DNA from 2 places in the Sinorhizobium sp. FG01 genome. Region 1 is predicted to be linked to the other one. Evidence: riboswitches for the same ligand, from Rfam matches in the RefSeq annotation. Region 1 holds a riboswitch; the other holds the start of a gene.

The links. Region 1 has a riboswitch for S-adenosylmethionine ahead of CO656_RS09915 (O-succinylhomoserine sulfhydrylase). Riboswitches for the same ligand answer to the same signal wherever they lie in the genome.
Region 2: linked by a shared signal. The riboswitch ahead of metA (homoserine O-succinyltransferase) and the one ahead of CO656_RS09915 (O-succinylhomoserine sulfhydrylase) in region 1 are both predicted to bind S-adenosylmethionine.

The regions. Positions count from the first base shown of each region.
Region 1 is NZ_NWTB01000005.1:367,157-370,558, reverse strand. It holds gene CO656_RS09930 (transporter substrate-binding domain-containing protein) at 1-452, opposite strand, end outside; tRNA gene CO656_RS09925 (tRNA-Gly) at 577-651, opposite strand; gene CO656_RS09920 (2'-deoxycytidine 5'-triphosphate deaminase) at 746-1,843, opposite strand; SAM riboswitch at 1,919-1,997, shown strand; gene CO656_RS09915 (O-succinylhomoserine sulfhydrylase) at 2,040-3,224, shown strand; gene CO656_RS09910 (CDP-alcohol phosphatidyltransferase family protein) at 3,277-3,402, opposite strand, start outside.
Region 2 is NZ_NWTB01000007.1:241,874-245,275, forward strand. It holds gene CO656_RS13485 (RidA family protein) at 1-139, shown strand, start outside; gene CO656_RS13490 (MoxR family ATPase) at 188-1,027, shown strand; gene CO656_RS31395 (NUDIX domain-containing protein) at 1,024-1,323, shown strand; SAM riboswitch at 1,658-1,735, shown strand; gene metA (homoserine O-succinyltransferase) at 1,797-2,720, shown strand; gene CO656_RS13505 (VWA domain-containing protein) at 2,720-3,402, shown strand, end outside.

The DNA.
Region 1 (3,402 bases):
CCCTCGGCAGCCTTCCTGTTGAGGGCGAAACGGGCCGGCAGTTGCAAGAAGGCCCTGGAGAAGGCGAAACGCCGCCTTAGTTCCGGCGTCACGGCGATGCCGGCGACGATCGCCTCGCCCTGGCCCTGTTCTAGCGCCGGCATCAGTTCGGGATAGGTCACCGCCTGGATCTGGCATTTCGGTTCGATCTCCAGCTCGCGGCAGATTTCCCGGGCGAGATCGACGTGGAATCCCGAAAGCTTGCCCGACTGATCGATAAAATTGAAAGGCGGGAAATCGACCGTGGTGAGGAAGCGCAGCCGAGCCAGGCCGGTCAGATCGGGCTTGGCGATGCGCTCGCGGGCATCGAACAGCAGCGGCAGGTCCTTCGGCGCGCCGCCCGCCGCGGATGCGACGAGCACCGCCGCGACCGCCAGCAGCCCGATAGTTTTGTGAAAGGAAGCGCGCGTCATTACCATCCGATTCGCAAGCATTGAGCGGAACTTAGCGGGATGCTGCAGCGCTGACCATAGGCCGGCCCTCGGCAGGGCCGCGCATTCTTAAAGCGGGTCGGGCGAATACGGAAGGAAGGGAAAATGGAGCGGGTGATCGGGATCGAACCGACGACATCAAGCTTGGGAAGCTGGCGTTCTACCACTGAACTACACCCGCGTCTGAAGCGGAAATTTCCCCAATGGTCGCGATCTGTCAAGCGTCTAGATGATTCACTGCTCTATTGGAGCAGTGAATCATCCAGCTATTGGGCTCACTCGGCGCGAAAATGCTTGGAAAGCTTCAGGCCCTGCGCCTGGTAGTTCGAGCCGAGATCGATGCCGTAAAGACCTTCCGGACGCTCCAGCATGTGCTCGTAGATCAGCCGGCCGACGATCTGCCCGTGTTCGAGGATGAAGGGCACTTCGTGGCTGCGGACCTCGAGTACTGCGCGGCTGCCGCTGCCGCCGGCTGAGGCGTGGCCGAACCCCGGATCGAAGAAGCCGGCATAATGGACGCGGAACTCGCCGACCAGCGGATCGAAGGGCGTCATTTCGGCGGCGTAGAGCGGCGGCACATGAACTGCCTCGCGCGACACGAGGATGTAAAACTCGTCCGGATCGAGGATCAGGTCGTCGCGGCCGCGGCTATAGAGCGGCTCCCAGAAATCAAAAACGGCGTGCTCCGCCTTCTTGTCGACGTCGACCACCGACGTGTGATGCTTGCCGCGATAGCCGATCAGGCCGTCCGGGCCGGTGCCCTTGAGGTCGATCGACAGCGCAATGCCGCCGCCGGTGATGTTGGGCCGCTCGCTGGCGACGAGCACGTCGCTTTCGTGCAAGCCCAGCAGTTCTTGCTCGGAAAGAACGGAGTGGCCGACGCGGAAACGGATCTGCGAGAGACGCGAGCCGCGGCGAACGACGATCGGAAAGGTCCGCGGACTGATCTCGAGATAAAGCGGCCCGCTGTAGCCGGCGGGGATCTTGTCGAACTCCTGCGCCCTATCGGTGATGACGCGCGTGAAGATGTCAAGGCGACCGGTCGAACTCTTCGGATTGGCCGACGCCGACATGGTCTCCGGCAGCGTCAGGCTCTCCATCAGCGGCACGATATAGACGCAGCCGGTTTCCAGCACCGCGCCCTCGCGAAGATCGATGACGTGCAGCTTCAGGCGGTCGAGCTTGTCGGCGACGAGATGCGCCGGTCCCGGCATGAAGCTCGCCCGGACGCGAAACGCCTTGGATCCGAGCCGAAGATCGAGGCTCGCCGGCTGGATCTGGTCATCATCCAGCGGCTTCTCGCTCTTCAGACGTCCCGTGGCAAACAGCGCGGCAATTGCGCGGTCGGCCAAAATCCCTGTGTCGCGGCCCATTCCGATCCTCATTCTCAGTTGCCAGACAAAACCAAACTCCGGGAATTGACGCAAGCGCGGCCAGGCAGTATTGGAGCTTTATCCCGTGGTGATTTGGCCGGTCGGCTTGCAGCCACGTTAAACAAGTAGCTAAAAAGGCCGGGTGTCAAACCGGTCGTTTCGCGGCCGGTTTTTTTGTTCTGAAGGTGATCGTCGCATGAGCAAGACCTGGCGCCCGGCAACCCAACTCGTCCACGGCGGGACCACCCGCTCGCAGCACGGCGAGACCTCGGAAGCGATCTTCCTGACACAGGGCTTCGTCTACGAAAGCTCGGAAGCGGCGGAAGCCCGCTTCAAGGGCGAGACCGACGGCTTCATCTATGCCCGCTACGGAAGCCCGACCAACGACATGTTTGAGAAGCGCATGTGCATGCTCGAAGGCGCCGAGGATGCGCGCGCCACGGCCTCCGGTATGGCGGCGGTTTCGGCGGCGATCCTCTGCCAGGTCAAGGCGGGAGACCACATCGTCGCCGCCCGCGCCCTCTTCGGCTCCTGCCGCTGGGTGGTCGAAACGCTCGCTCCGAAATACGGCGTCGAATGCACGCTGGTCGACGGCCGCGAGCTTGCCAACTGGGAAAAGGCGGTGCGGCCGAACACCAAGGTCTTCTTCCTCGAGAGCCCGACCAACCCGACGCTGGAGGTGATCGACATCGCCGGCGTCGCCAGGCTCGCCGACCAGGTGGGCGCCAAGCTCGTGGTCGACAATGTCTTCGCGACGCCGCTCTTCCAGAAGCCGCTGGAGCTGGGCGCCCATGTCGTCGTCTATTCCGCCACCAAGCATATCGATGGCCAGGGCCGCTGCCTCGGCGGCGTCGTGCTTGCCGACAAGGAATGGATCGACGAGAACCTGCACGACTATTTCCGCCACACCGGCCCTGCCATGTCGCCCTTCAACGCCTGGACGTTGCTCAAGGGCATCGAAACGCTGCCGCTGCGCGTCAGGCAGCAGACGGAAAACGCCCGCCGCATCGCCGACTTCCTCGCTGAGCAGCCCCAGGTGGCGCGCGTCATCTATCCGGGCCGCAAGGACCATCCGCAGGCCGACATCATCGCCAAGCAGATGACCGGCGGCTCGACGCTGGTCGCCTTCGAGCTGAAGGGCGGCAAGGATGCGGCCTTCGCGCTGCAGAACGCCCTTGAGATCGTTCGGATTTCCAACAATCTCGGCGATTCCAAGAGCCTGATTACACATCCGGCGACGACGACGCACAAGAACCTCACCGACGAGGCCCGTACCGAACTCGGCATCTCGGCCGGAACCGTACGGTTCTCGGCCGGGATCGAAGACAGCGACGACCTTGTCGAGGATTTCGCCAAGGGACTGAAGTCGATCCGCGCCTGAACCGTCCAATTTCAGGTGACCTCAGCCGCCCGGCCCGCGCCGGGCGGCTTTTTCATGACCCGTCACGAAAGGTGAGACGCGCGAGAACGATGCGCGACAGGGCAGTGTAGAGGCATAGGACGGCGAATATCGCCGCCAGCACAGGGAACCGGTGCGGAAACAGGCAGACGGCCACGAA
Region 2 (3,402 bases), on a different contig from region 1:
CGCCAGCTTCGCCGACCGGGTCTTCCCGATTTTCGGCGGGGTTTTCGGCGAGATCCGCCCAGCCGCGACGATGGTCGTTTGCGACCTGATCCGCCCGGAAATGCTGATCGAAATCGAGGTCACGGCATTTCGCGGGTGAGGCGGGATCGGTTTTCGCGCATTCATCAACCTCGAGAGTAGCAGGTCCATGCAGTTTGAAGGTACCGCCGACTATATTGCCGACAAGGACCTGATGGTCGCCGTCAATGCGGCGATAAGGCTGGAGCGGCCGCTGCTCGTCAAGGGCGAGCCAGGCACCGGCAAGACCGAGCTCGCCCGCCAGATCGCCGCGGCACTTGGCCTCGACCTCATAGAGTGGAGCGTCAAATCGACCACCAAGGCGCAGCAGGGGCTCTACGATTACGACGCCGTCTCGCGGCTGCGCGACAGCCAGCTCGGCGACGCCCGCGTCAACGACGTGAAGAACTATATCCGCAAGGGCAAGCTCTGGCAGGCTTTCGAGGCGTCGGAAAAGGTGGTGCTGCTGATCGACGAGATCGACAAGGCGGACATTGAATTTCCCAACGACCTCTTGCAGGAACTCGACCGGATGGAGTTCCACGTCTACGAGACCGGCGAGACGATCCGCGCGCGACACCGGCCGATCGTCGTCATCACTTCGAACAACGAAAAGGAACTGCCGGACGCCTTCCTGCGCCGCTGCTTCTTCCACTATATCCGCTTTCCCGATGCCGAGACGCTCGCCCGCATCGTCGAGGTCCACTATCCGGGCATCCGCAAGACCCTGCTATCGGCGGCCCTTGCCGCCTTCTACGGCATCCGCGAGGTGCCGGGGCTCAAAAAGAAGCCCTCGACCTCCGAGGCTCTCGACTGGATCCGCCTTCTGGTCGCCGATGAGATCGATCCGGCCGACCTGCGCGCCGATCCAAAATCGATGCTGCCGAAGCTGCACGGCGCCCTTTTAAAGAACGAGCAGGACGTGCACCTGTTCGAGCGCCTGGCCTTCATGGCGCGCCGCGACGCATGAGCCCGGACGCGCAAAAGGTCCTGATCTACGCCACCTGGCGGGGTTCGCTGCTGGTCTTCGACGAACCGGATTTTCCCGAAATCGAGCTGCAGGTGCCGGGCGGCACGATTGAGCCGGGCGAGAGCCCGGAAGGCGCGGCCCGTCGGGAATTTTTCGAGGAGACCGGGCTCACGCTGCCGGACACGGCGACGCAATTCGCCACCCGGGATTTTCGCTACGGGAAAGGTGATAGGGAAATCTGCCATCGCCGCCACTATTTCCACGTCGCCCTTGAAGGCGAACAGCGGCAAACATGACTGCATCACGAAATGACGCCGGACGGCGGTGGAGCGCCGATCCGCTTCCGCTTCTTTTGGATGAGCCCCGAAAAGGCCGTCACGCGTCTGGGGTACGGAATGCAGGAAGGTCTGGACTTGCTGCAGTGCGCGACGCTTCGCCCTTTTCCTCGGGTTTGCCCCTCTCCTCGGGCTTAACCCGAGGACTAGCCCCCGCTCGCGGGGGGGAGAGCTTGGGCGCCGCCGCGAGTCCCTTCTCCCCGTTGAACGGGGAGAGGTGGCCGGCAGGCCGGATGAGGGGCCGCAAACCCCAAGACTCCTTTTCCATTGACCACCTGCCCCGCGCCACGCTATCAAACGATCCTGTGGTGATTTGGCCGGCCGGCTTGCAGCCACGTTAAAGAAATCGCTAAAGGGCCGAGGAAAGAACGGATTTCCGAGGACCGGTCGCGATCATCTCGCCGCCGGTTTTTTTGTATTGATCGAGTGGAACCATGCCCATCAAGATTCCCGATACGCTGCCCGCCTTCGAAACGCTCGTCAACGAGGGCGTGCGGGTGATGACCGAGACGGCGGCGGTCCGCCAGGACATCCGGCCGCTGCAGATCGGGCTCTTGAACCTGATGCCGAACAAGATCAAGACGGAAATCCAGATCGCCCGGCTGATCGGCGCGACGCCGCTGCAGGTGGAGCTGACGCTGGTGCGCATCGGCGGCTACCGGCCGAAGAACACGCCCGAGGAGCATCTCTTCGCCTTCTACGAGACCTGGGAGGAGGTCAAGGGCCGCAAGTTCGACGGCTTCATCATCACCGGCGCCCCGGTCGAGACGCTCGACTATGAAGAGGTCACCTATTGGGACGAGCTCAAGCGCATCTTCGACTGGACGGAAACGCATGTGCACTCGACGCTGAACGTCTGTTGGGGCGCGATGGCGGGGATCTACCACTTTCACGGTGTTCCGAAATATCCGCTCAAGGAAAAGGCCTTCGGCGTCTATCGCCACCAGAACCTCAAGCCCTCGTCGGTCTATCTGAACGGCTTTTCCGATGACTTCGCCGTCCCCGTGTCGCGCTGGACCGAGGTGCGCCGCGCCGATATCGACCGGGTTCCGAGCCTCGAGATCCTGATGGAATCGAAGGAGATGGGCGTTTGCCTGGTGCACGAGAAGAAGGGCAACCGGCTCTACATGTTCAATCATGTCGAATATGATTCAACTTCGCTTTCGGACGAATATTTCCGCGACGTCGATGCCGGCGTGCCGATCAAGCTGCCGCACGACTACTTTCCGCACAATGATTCGACCCTGCCGCCGCAGAACCGCTGGCGCAGCCATGCGCATCTCTTCTTCGGCAACTGGATCAACGAGATGTACCAGACGACACCCTACGAGCTCGAAAAGATCGGCAGCGGAGAGTGATGTTCATCCCCTTCTTCCTCGAACTGAAGGCAGAGAAGATCCCGGTGACGCTTCGGGAGTTTCTGTCGCTGATCGAGGGAATGGAGAAGGGGATCGCCGCCTTTGACGTGGAGGCCTTCTATTTTTTGGCGCGCACGGCGCTGATCAAGGACGAGCGCTACATCGACCGCTTCGACCGGGTGTTCCGGCATTGCTTCGCCGGGCTCCAAGCGGTTTCCCCGTCGCAGAATGTTGCCGAAGTGGCGATCCCCGAGGAATGGCTGAAGAAGCTCGCCGAGAAATATCTGACCGAGGAGGAGAAGAAGCTCGTCGAGGCGCTCGGCGGTTTCGACAGGCTGATGGAGACGCTGCGCCAGCGGCTTGCCGAGCAGACCGGCCGTCACCAGGGCGGCTCGAAATGGATCGGCACGGCCGGCACCTCGCCCTTCGGCGCCTATGGCTACAATCCCGAAGGTATCAGGATCGGCCAGGAAGGCTCGCGTCATCGGCGTGCGGTCAAGGTCTGGGACCGGCGCGAGTTCAAGGACTACGACGACACAGTCGAGCTCGGTACCCGCAACATCAAGGTGGCGCTGAAGCGGCTCAGGCGCTGGGTGCGCCAAGGGGCGGCCGACGAACTCGACCTCTCCGGCACGATCCGTTCCACCGCCGAGCACGGCTATCTCGACGTGGTCACCCGGCC